2 regions of the Streptomyces sp. NPDC037126 genome follow, and region 1 is predicted to be linked to the other one. Evidence: predicted binding sites of a transcription regulator. Region 1 holds the regulator's gene; the other holds the start of a gene.

Region 1 (5,792 bases):
CCTGGCTGCGTCTTCTGGCCCGCGAGGGCTACCGGGTCGCCGACGTCCTCGACCGGCTCAACCAGCTCCTCCTGGACGACGCCACCGAGGCCGCCGACGCGGCCGCCCGCGCCCTGGTCGCCGTGGGCGGCCGGCCCGTGGTCCCCGGGGACGGCCCGCAGACCCGCTTCCTGTCCCTGCTCTACGGGGAGCTGACCCCGTACGACGGCGGGGTCCGCTGCACCCTCGCCTCCGCCGGGCACCCGCTGCCGCTGGTGCTCGGCCCGGACGGCGCCGTGCGCACGGCCGCCCGCCCGCAGACCCTGCTCGGCGTGGTCGAGGACGAGACCTACACCAGCGAGACCCTCGACCTGCGGCCCGGCGACAGCCTGCTGTGCGTCACCGACGGGGTGACCGAGCGGCGCTCCGGCTCCAGCCAGTTCGACGACGGCGACGGGCTCGCCCGCGCCCTGTCCGGCTGCGCGGGGCTCAGCGCCGACCTGATCGCGGAAAGGATCCGCCGCCTCGTGCACGACTTCGGGGGCGGCCTGCCCGACGACGACCTGGCCCTGCTGGTGCTCCAGGCGGAGTGACGGCGCCGGTGCTGGACAATGGAGGGCATGCCCTCCGCACTTCCCGACGGCGAGCCCGTCCCCGGCGACGGCGCGCTGCCCGCGTCCGCGCTCGCCGGGGCCGCGTCCCGCCCGCTCGGCTTCTACCTGCACGTCCCGTACTGCGCCACCCGCTGCGGCTACTGCGACTTCAACACCTACACCGCGACCGAGCTGCGTGGCACGGGCGGGGTGCTGGCGTCCCGCGACAACTACGCGGACACCCTCGCCGACGAGATCCGCCTGGCCCGGAAGGTCCTCGGCGACGACCCTCGCCAGGTCCGCACGGTCTTCGTCGGCGGCGGCACACCCACGCTGCTGGCCGCCGAGGACCTGGTGCGCATGCTGGGGACCGTCCGCGACGAGTTCGGCCTGGCACCGGACGCGGAGATCACCACGGAGGCGAACCCCGAGTCCGTCGACCCGGCCTACCTCGCCGCGCTGCGCGAGGGCGGCTTCAACCGGATCTCCTTCGGGATGCAGAGCGCCAGGCGGCACGTGCTGCGCGTGCTCGACCGCACCCACACCCCCGGCCGCCCCGAGGCGTGCGTGGCGGAGGCGCGGGCCGCGGGCTTCGAGCACGTCAACCTCGACCTGATCTACGGCACGCCGGGGGAGGGCGACGACGACTGGCGGGCCTCCCTCGACGCGGCGATCGGCGCGGGCCCCGACCACGTCAGCGCCTACGCGCTGATCGTCGAGGAAGGCACCCAGCTGGCCCGCCGCATCCGCCGCGGCGAGGTCCCGATGACCGACGACGACGTCCACGCCGACCGCTACCTGATCGCCGAGGAGACCCTGTCCGCGGCGGGCTACTCCTGGTACGAGGTCTCCAACTGGGCGACCTCCGAGGCGGGCCGCTGCCTGCACAACGAGCTGTACTGGCGGGGCGCCGACTGGTGGGGCGCCGGACCGGGGGCGCACTCGCACGTGGGCGGGGTGCGCTGGTGGAACGTCAAGCACCCGGGCGCCTACGCGGCGGCCCTCGCCTCCGGCCGCTCACCGGGCGCCGGCCGGGAACTGCTGTCCGACGAGGACCGCCGGGTGGAGCGGATCCTGCTGGAGCTGCGGCTCAGCGAGGGCGTGCCGCTGTCCCTGCTCAAGGAGGACGGCCGTACGGCGTCCCGCCGCGCGCTCGCGGACGGGCTGCTGGAGCCCGGCCCCTACGACGAGGGGCGCGCGGTGCTGACCCTGCGGGGACGGCTGCTCGCGGACGCGGTGGTGCGGGACCTGGTGGACTGATCGCCCCACGGGGAGGGACCGGCCGTGGTCACCGGTACCGCGGCCGGGTCACTCCGGCGCGGTGACGAAGTCGATCAGCTGCTCCACCCGCCCCAGCAGCTCCGGCTCCAGGTCCTTGTACGAGCGCACCCCGGACAGGATCCGCTGCCAGGCGGCCCCGGTGTTCTCCGGCCAGCCCAGGGCGCGGCACACGCCCGTCTTCCAGTCCTGGCCGCGCGGGATCACGGGCCAGGCCCCGATGCCCAGGGACGAGGGCTTCACGGCCTGCCAGACGTCGATGTACGGGTGGCCCACGACCAGGGCGTGCTCGCCGGTGACCGACCGGGCGATGCGCCACTCCTTGCTGCCCGGCACCAGATGGTCCACCAGGACGCCGAGGCGGGCGTCCGGGCCCGGGGCGAACTCCGCGACGACGGCCGGCAGGTCGTCGACGCCCTCCAGGTACTCCACGACCACGCCCTCGATGCGCAGGTCGTCGCCCCAGACCCGCTCCACCAGCTCGGCGTCGTGCCGGCCCTCGACGTAGATGCGGCCGGCGCGGGCCACGCGCGCGCGGGCGCCGGGCACGGCGACCGAACCGGAGGCCGTGCGGGTGGGCCGTGCCGGGCCCGAGGACGGGCGTACGAGGGTCACCACGCGGCCCTCCAGCAGGAAGCCGCGCGGCTCCAGCGGGAACACCCGGTGCTTGCCGAAGCGGTCCTCCAGGGTCACCGTGCCCGCCTCGCAGCGGATCACCGCGCCGCAGAACCCGGTGCCGGGCTCCTCCACCACCAGGCCCGGCTCCGCGGGCACCTCGGGCACCGGCGCCGGCTTCTTCCAGGGCGGGGTCAGGTCCGCGGAGTACGTACGAGGCCGCGGGCCCGAGGGGCCCTCGCTGGAAGGGCGGTGGCGGGAGACGGGTGGGCGCATTCGGATGACGATAGGAGAAGCACCGCGCCGGCGCTCACGACACGCCGAAGCGCGCCGCCAGCGCGTCCCGTTGACGTCGTACGAAGTCCGCGCCCACCACCGCGCCGTGACCGGGCACGTACAGCGCGTCCTCGCCGCCGAGCGCCAGCAGCCGGTCGAGGGCGTCCGGCCAGCGGGACGGCACCGCGTCCGGGCCCGCCTGGGGCTCGCCGGACTCCTCCACCAGGTCGCCGCAGAAGACCACCTCCCGGGGACCCGGCACGCACACGGCGAGGTCGTGGGCGGTGTGGCCCGGGCCGACGTTGGCCAGCAGCACCTGCCGGCCCGCGCCGAGGTCGAGGGTCCACTCGCCGGAGACCAGGTGCCGGGGCGGGGCCAGGGCGTCCACCGCCTCGTCCGCGTCCGCCGCCGCGAGGCCGTTGCCGACCGCGTCCCGGCGCAGCTCCTCCCGCTCCTGGGCGAAGACCGCGTCGACGCCGACGGCCGCGTACACCCGCGCCCCGGCGAACGCGGCGGCGCCGAAGACATGGTCGAAATGGGCGTGGGTCAGCGCGAGATGGGTCACACGGCCGCCGGTCAGCTCCTCGGCCCGGGCCCGCAGCCGGGCGCCCTCGGCCAGACTCGACCCGGCGTCCACCATCAGTGCCGTACCCTCGCCGAGGACCAGCCCCACCGTGCAGTCCCAGCCGGGCAGCCGGCACCGTCCGACCCCGTCCGTCAGCCGCTCCCACCCGAGCTCTTCCCAAGTCACCGTCATACCGCGACGCTAGCCGTACGGACGGCCGGGACGGGGCCGACCTTGCCCGGGGTGCACCCCCCGGCCGTACACTGGCCGGGGAAGACTGGCACTCACATGCGAAGAGTGCCAGGTGGGACAAATCGCCGGACTGAGGGGACGACGTGCTGGAGGTGCGCGCGGATGCTGAGTGAACGCAGGCTTCAGGTGCTGCGCGCGATCGTCCAGGACTACGTCGGCACCGAGGAGCCGGTGGGCTCCAAGGCGCTCACCGAGCGGCACAACCTGGGGGTCTCCCCGGCGACCGTCCGCAACGACATGGCGGCCCTGGAGGACGAGGGGTACATCGCCCAGCCGCACACCAGTGCGGGGCGCATCCCCACCGACAAGGGCTACCGGCTCTTCGTGGACAAGCTCGCGGGCGTCAAGCCGATGACGGCGCCCGAGCGCAGGGCGATCCAGAACTTCCTCGAGGGCGCCGTCGACCTCGACGACGTCGTGGCCCGCACGGTGCGGCTGCTCGCGCAGCTGACCCGGCAGGTCGCCGTCGTGCAGTACCCGTCCCTGACCCGGTCCACCGTGCGGCACGTGGAGCTGCTCTCGCTCGCGCCCGCGCGGGTGATGCTCGTGCTGATCACGGACACCGGCCGGGTCGAGCAGCGGATGGTCGACTGCCCGGCGCCGTTCGGCGAGGCGTCCCTGGCGGACCTGCGCGCGCGGCTGAACAGCCGGGTCGCGGGCCGCCGCTTCGCGGACGTGCCGAAGCTGGTCGAGGACCTGCCCGACGCCTTCGAGGCCGAGGACCGGGGTACGGTCTCCATGGTGCTCTCCACCCTTCTGGAGACACTCGTCGAGGAGAACGAGGAGCGGCTGATGATCGGCGGCACCGCCAATCTCACCCGCTTCGGACATGATTTCCCCCTGACGATCCGGCCCGTCCTGGAGGCACTGGAGGAGCAGGTCGTGCTCCTCAAGCTCCTCGGCGAGGCGAAGGATCCGGGCATGACCGTGCGCATCGGGCACGAGATCGCCCACGAAGGACTCAACTCCACCTCCGTGGTGTCGGTGGGCTACGGTTCGGGCGGCGAGGCGGTTGCCAAGCTCGGCGTGGTCGGACCGACCCGCATGGACTATCCGGGAACGATGGGAGCGGTACGCGCAGTGGCACGGTACGTCGGACAGATCCTGGCGGAGTCGTAAGTGGCCACGGACTACTACGCCGTTCTCGGCGTGCGCCGCGACGCGTCGCAGGAAGAGATCAAGAAGGCCTTCCGTCGGCTCGCCCGCGAGCTGCACCCGGACGTCAACCCGGATCCGAAGACCCAGGAGCGGTTCAAGGAGATCAACGCCGCTTACGAGGTGCTGTCGGACCCGCAGAAGAAGCAGGTCTACGACCTCGGCGGCGACCCGCTCTCCCAGTCGGGCGGCGCGGGCGCGGGCGGCTTCGGGGCCGGTGGCTTCGGCAACTTCTCCGACATCATGGACGCGTTCTTCGGCACGGCGTCGCAGCGCGGGCCGCGCTCGCGCACCCGGCGTGGCCAGGACGCGATGATCCGGATCGAGGTCGAGCTGGACGAGGCGGCCTTCGGGACGACCAAGGACATCCAGGTCGACACCGCGGTCGTCTGCAACACCTGCAACGGCGAGGGCGCGGCCCCGGGCACCACCGCACAGACGTGTGACATGTGCCGCGGCCGCGGCGAGGTCTCGCAGGTGACCCGGTCCTTCCTGGGCCAGGTCATGACCTCCCGGCCCTGTCCCCAGTGCCAGGGCTTCGGCACGGTCGTGCCGACCCCCTGCCCGGAGTGCGCCGGCGACGGCCGGGTCCGCTCGCGCCGCACCCTGACGGTGAAGATCCCGGCCGGTGTCGACAACGGCACCCGGATCCAGCTCGCGGGCGAGGGCGAGGTCGGCCCCGGCGGCGGTCCGGCCGGCGACCTGTACGTCGAGATCCACGAGCTGCCGCACTCCACCTTCCAGCGGCGCGGCGACGACCTGCACTGCACGGTCACCATCCCGATGACCGCGGCGGCGCTCGGCACCAAGGTGCCGCTGGAGACCCTGGACGGTCTGGAGGAGGTCGACATCCGCCCGGGCACCCAGTCCGGCCAGTCGATCCCGCTGCACAGCCGGGGCGTCACGCATCTGCGCGGCGGCGGCCGGGGCGACCTGATCGTCCACGTCGAGGTCACGACCCCGACCAAGCTCGACCCCGAGCAGGAGCGCCTGCTGCGCGAACTGTCCAAGCTCCGCGGCGAGGAACGCCCCCAGGGCCAGTTCCAGCCGGGTCAGCAGGGCCTGTTCTCCCGGTTGAA
Region 2 (5,792 bases), on a different contig from region 1:
CCGCGTTCGCGCGAAGGCTGGCGGCTGACGGACACGACCTCGTCCTGGTGGCCCGGGACACCCGGCGGCTGCGCGAGCAGGCGACCGAACTGCACGACCGGCACGGCATCGAGGCGGAGGTGCTGACCGCCGACCTGTCCGAGGACAAGGGCATCGAGACGGTCGCGGACCGGCTCGGCGACCGGAAGAACCCGGTCGACCTGCTGGTCAACAACGCCGGCTTCGGCAACAAGGGCCGCTATCTGGACGTCTCGATGGCGGACGAGCTGAAGATGCTCAAGGTGCACTGCGAGGCGGTGCTGCGGCTGACCTCGGCGGCGGCCGAGGCGATGCGGGAGCGCGGCCGGGGCGGGGTCGTCAACGTCGCGTCCGTGGCGGCCTTCGTGCCCCGGGGCACCTACGGGGCGTCGAAGTCCTGGGTCGTGCAGTTCACGCAGGGCGCGGCGAAGGACCTGGCGGGCAGCGGTGTGCGGTTGATGGCCCTGTGCCCCGGCTTCGTGCGCACGGAGTTCCACCAGCGGGCCGGGATGGGCACCGACAACATCCCGGGCTGGATGTGGCTCGACGCCGACAAACTGGTCGCGGCGGCCCTGGCCGACCTGGCGCGCGGCAAGTCCCTGTCCATCCCGGACCCCCGCTACAAGGCGCTGATGGGCCTGGTGAAGGTCACCCCGCGCGCTCTGATGGGCGGCATCAGCTCCCGGACCGGGCGCAAGTACGGGCCGCAGTAGCCGCTGCGGCGGGCGGGTGCCGCCGGCGGTCCGGTGGGAAGATGAGCGTGACACGACCGGACCAGGGGGGCCGGAGGCGGCGCCATGACCTTCGTACAGCTCATCGAGTGCAGGACGAGCCGGCTGGACGAGATGAACCGGCTCATGGACGACTGGGTCACGCAAACCCGGGGACGGCGCACGGCGACGCACGCGCTGGTCGCCACGGACCGCTCGGACGCGTCGCACATCGTCGAGGTGGTGGAGTTCCCCTCCTACGAAGAGGCGATGCGGAACTCGCACCTCCCGGAGACCGACAAGATCTTCCAGGAGATGGTCGCCCTGTGCGACGGGATGCCGACATTCATCGACCTGGACGTCGTACGGGACGAGCGGCTGTCCGAGGACACCGTGCGGCGGTTCTTCGGGGCGCTGATGACGCCGGGTGAGCTGCCCCCGCTGAACGACCTGCTGGACGAGGACATCCACAGCCACGACCCGGTGAACCCGCAGGACACCATCGGACTGGACAACGCCCGCGCCGAGTACCGGATGTGGCGCGCCGCCTTCGACTTCACGTTCACGATCGAGGACGTGCTCGCCCAGGACGACCGGGCCTGCGCGCGGTGGACCTGGAACGCCACGCACCGGGGTGACTTCCTGGGGATCGGCGCCACCGGCAGGCGGGTCACCATGACCGGGATGACGCTGTTCCGCATCGCCGACGACGGCAAGATCGCCGAGATCTGGTGGCAGGAGGACCAGCTCGGGCTGATGCAGCAGCTGGGCGCACTGGACGAGTTGGAGCAGTAGCGCCCCAAGCGGCGGAAGCGGTGGGGCCCGGAACCCGCCGCACGGTCGCTCCCGCCGGTGCCGGCACGGCAAGGCAGCGCGAAGGCCCGGCACCAGGCCGGTGCCGGGCCTTCGGTCAGACCTGCGTGGGTCAGTGGGCGTGGCCGTGACCGTGGCCGTGGCCCGCGGCCTCCGGCTCCTCTTCCTTCTTCTCGACGACCAGGGTCTCGGTCGTGAGCAGCAGGGAGGCGATGGAAGCGGCGTTCTCCAAGGCGGAGCGGGTGACCTTCACCGGGTCGATGACGCCGGCCTTGACCAGGTCGCCGTACTCGCCCGAGGCGGCGTTGTAGCCGTTGCCCTTCTCCAGCTCCGCCACCTTGGAGACGATGACGTAGCCCTCGAGGCCGGCGTTCTCGGCGATCCAGCGCAGCGGCTCGACGGCGGCGCGGCGGACGACCGCGACACCGGTGGCCTCGTCGCCGGTCTTGCCGAGGTTGCCCTCGAGGACCTTGACGGCGTGGACCAGCGCGGAGCCACCACCGGAGACGATGCCCTCCTCGACCGCGGCGCGGGTCGCGGAGATGGCGTCCTCCAGACGGTGCTTCTTCTCCTTCAGCTCCACCTCGGTGGCGGCGCCGACCTTGATCACGCACACGCCGCCGGCCAGCTTCGCGAGGCGCTCCTGGAGCTTCTCGCGGTCCCAGTCGGAGTCGGTGTTCTCGATCTCGGCCTTGATCTGCGCGACGCGGCCGGTGAGGTCCTCCGACTTGCCGGCACCCTCGACGATCGTGGTGTCGTCCTTGGTGACGGTGACGCGGCGGGCGGAGCCGAGCACGTCGATGCCGACCTGGTCGAGCTTGAGGCCGACCTCCTCGGAGATGACGGTGGCACCGGTGAGGATCGCCATGTCCTGGAGCATCGCCTTGCGGCGGTCGCCGAAGCCGGGGGCCTTCACCGCGACGGCGTTGAAGGTGCCGCGGATCTTGTTGACGACCAGGGTCGACAGGGCCTCGCCCTCGACGTCCTCGGCGATGATCAGCAGCGGCTTGGAGGCACCGGTCTGGATGACCTTCTCCAGCAGCGGCAGCAGGTCCTGGATGGAGCTGATCTTGCCCTGGTTGATGAGGATGTAGGGGTCGTCGAGGACGGCCTCCATGCGCTCCTGGTCCGTCACGAAGTACGGCGACAGGTAGCCCTTGTCGAAGGCCATGCCCTCGGTGAAGTCCAGCTCGAGACCGAAGGTGTTGGACTCCTCGACGGTGATGACACCGTCCTTGCCGACCTTGTCCATCGCTTCGGCGATCAGCTCGCCGACCTGCTGGTCCTGGGCGGACAGCGCGGCGACGGCGGCGATGTCGGACTTCTCGTCGATCGGGCGGGCCGAGTCGAGCAGGTCCTCGGAGACGGCCTTGACGGCGGCGTCGATGCCCTTCTTCAGGGCGGCCGGGGAGGCGCCGGCGGCGACGTTCTTCAGGCCCTCGCGCACCAGCGCCTGGGCGAGCACGGTGGCGGTGGTGGTGCCGTCACCCGCGATGTCGTTGGTCTTGGTCGCCACCTCCTTCACCAGCTGCGCGCCGAGGTTCTCGTACGGGTCCTCGATCTCGACCTCACGGGCGATCGTGACACCGTCGTTGGTGATGGTGGGGGCGCCGAACTTCTTGTCGATGACGACGTTGCGGCCCTTGGGGCCGATCGTCACCTTCACCGTGTCGGCCAGCTTGTTGACGCCGCGCTCAAGGGCGCGACGGGCGTCCTCGTCGAACTTCAGAATCTTCGCCATGACAGCGGAAGCCCTCTCGGAAATCTGTGGGTGTAAAGACAACTGCGCCCCGGGCGCCCGGCTTCGTTATCGGTCGCGGGGGCCAGGGGCGCAGTTCGGAAGCAAAGGTTGCTCGAGGTGGAACTACTTCTCGATGATCGCGAGCACGTCGCGAGCCGAGAGGACGAGGTACTCCTCGCCGTTGTACTTCACCTCGGTGCCGCCGTACTTGCTGTACAGGACGACGTCGCCGACCTTGACGTCGAGCGGCAGGCGCTCGCCGTTCTCGAAGCGGCCCGGACCCACGGCGAGGACGGCGCCCTCCTGGGGCTTCTCCTTCGCGGTGTCCGGGATGACCAGGCCAGAGGCGGTGGTCTGCTCGGCGTCGAGCGGCTGGACCACAATGCGGTCCTCGAGCGGCTTGATGGCAACCTTGGAGCTGGTGGTCGTCACGATCCGACCTCCCCCTTCGGAGATCTCACGGGGTTAACTGTCTGAGGTGGCGACCAGGTGGATCCGTCGTCGCGGGTGCCGGACCTGCCCGTCGCGTTGTTGGCACTCTCCAGGGGGGAGTGCCAGAGCCGAGACTATGACCGCGATTAGCACTCGGTCAAGCGGAGTGCCAATGCAGTGCGGCGCGTCGGCCGATCTTGGGCAACCGGAGTGGCCACGCGGCCCGTGCCGGCGCCGCCGCCCCCGGGGCGGCACCCCCGGACGGGCCCGGCTCCTGGGCTACAGGTAGTCCTCCAGGCGTCCCACCGTCAGCCCCCGTTTCTGGACCCGCCGCAGCACCCACGCGGTGCGCTCCCGCAGGGACGGCCCCGTGGACTCGTCCGGTCCGACCAGGACGATGTCGCCGGGGCGCAGATGGTGCGGGCCCCGGGTGAAGGCGAGGTCGGTCGGGGTCATCGCGGCGCGCCAGAGGACGACCGTGGAGATGCCGCAGTCGGCCGCCGCGCGCAGGGTCGAGGTGTCGTACGCGCCGTAGGGCGGGCGGAAGAGGCGGGGGTGGACGCCGAGCCGGGACCGGAGCCGGTCCTGCTGGCCGCAGATCTCGGTGCGCTGGCCGGCGTACGGCAGTCCGGCCAGGGCGCGGTGGGCGAGGGTGTGGTTCTGGATGCCGGCGCCGGCCTCGCGCAGCCGGGCGAGGTGGCCGTCGCCGGTGCCGCCGGCGCTGCCGGCGCTGCCGGTGAGGAACATGGTCACGGGGAGCCGGAGTTCGCGGACCATGGTGACGAAGCGGGGGTCCCGCTCGGCGCCCCCGTCGTAGGTGAGGAAGACGACCCGGTCGTGGGTGGGGACGTGGTCCACGACCGGCGGGAGGACGTCGTCCCCCGGGCGCGCCGAGAGCGGGCGGGCGGAGTGCGACGGGGGCAGGGCGAGGGGCTCGCTCAGACCCCAGTACTGGTAGGGCTGGACGGGGGCGGGGCTGTGCGGGCGCACTCCCTCGGCCGCCTTCTTCCCCAGGCGTTCGATGGGGTCGACGGTCTGGGCGCAGCCCGCGAGAAGCAGTGCCGAGGCGAGGGCCGCGGCCAGGCCCCGCGCCCGCCTCACAGGTAGTCCTCCAGGCGGGCCACGGCGTAGCCCTCGCGCGTGACCTTGTTCAGGAAGCGGCGCATGTCGTCCACCATCGTGCCGTCCCAGTCGCTCCGGCCGCGGAAGTGCGTGAGCACGATGTCGCCGCGGCGCAGCTGCTGGTCGTCCTCGCGGAACTCCCAGTGGTCGACGTACACCTCCTCGTTCCAGATCGGCGCGTACTTGATGCCGCAGGACTTGGCGGCGACGAGGGTGTCCTGGTTGTAGTTGCCGTAGGGCGGGCGGAAGACCTTCGGGCGCTTGCCGAACTGCTTCTGCATGATGTCCTGCATGTCGCAGATCTCGTGCTTCTGCTCGTCGTAGGACAGGCCCGGCAGGTACGGGTGGTGCAGGGTGTGGTTGTTGAGGGTGTTCCCGTAGGACTGCGCCTTGCGGAAGTAGCCGTAGTCGTCCTTCACCAGGTAGTTGCTGAGGAAGGCGGTGTACGGGATCTTCAGGTCCCGCATCATCTGCAGGAACCGGGGGTCCTTCTCCGAGCCGTCGTCGATGGTGAGGAAGACGACCTTGTTCTTCGTCGGGACGGTGGTGAAGACGGGGGGCAGGTCCCAGTCCTCCTGGTGGTCCACCTCGAACCCGGCGCGTGCGGTGATACGGGGTTTGGTCGCGGGTGGCGGCGGGGGCGTCACGGGGACCTGGTCCAGTCCCCAGCGCTTGGCGGCGGCGACCAGACGGGCGTGTTCGGCGGCCTGGACGGCCCGGGGGTCCGGGGTGGCATGGGCGGCGCCGCCCTGTCCGGGAGGAGCCGGGCGGGGGGCGGTGGCGGCGCCGGAGCCGGAGCAGCCGGTGACGAGGGCGGTGGAGGCCAGGAGGGCGGCCCCGCAGCCGAGGGCGGCCCTTCGCGTCCGTGTCCGACTTTTGTCATTTTGTAGTACTACTCGCATGGTGCCGGATCCTCCCAGGCAGCGGCCCGGATCCCCGGCCGACACCGCCGCCCG

Evidence for each region. The regulator HrcA, encoded in region 1, represses chaperone genes, less so after heat shock. The targets are predictions, from matches to a motif close to TTNGCACTCNGNNNNNCNGAGTGCNAA.
Region 2: a site for HrcA is predicted at 3,861-3,887, ahead of groES (co-chaperone GroES). Genes of this name have one in related genera too.

Annotation. Positions count from the first base shown of each region.
Region 1 covers NZ_JBVJTD010000001.1:218,349-224,140, forward strand. The annotation lists gene ACZ7FF_RS00940 (SpoIIE family protein phosphatase) at 1-572, shown strand, start outside; gene hemW (radical SAM family heme chaperone HemW) at 600-1,832, shown strand; gene ACZ7FF_RS00950 (DUF3097 domain-containing protein) at 1,881-2,741, opposite strand; gene ACZ7FF_RS00955 (MBL fold metallo-hydrolase) at 2,776-3,498, opposite strand; gene hrcA (heat-inducible transcriptional repressor HrcA) at 3,661-4,677, shown strand; gene dnaJ (molecular chaperone DnaJ) at 4,678-5,792, shown strand, end outside.
Region 2 covers NZ_JBVJTD010000005.1:24,915-30,706, reverse strand. The annotation lists gene ACZ7FF_RS14160 (SDR family NAD(P)-dependent oxidoreductase) at 1-731, shown strand, start outside; gene ACZ7FF_RS14155 (ester cyclase) at 816-1,523, shown strand; gene groL (chaperonin GroEL) at 1,654-3,282, opposite strand; gene groES (co-chaperone GroES) at 3,406-3,714, opposite strand; gene ACZ7FF_RS14140 (polysaccharide deacetylase family protein) at 3,994-4,815, opposite strand; gene ACZ7FF_RS14135 (polysaccharide deacetylase family protein) at 4,812-5,738, opposite strand.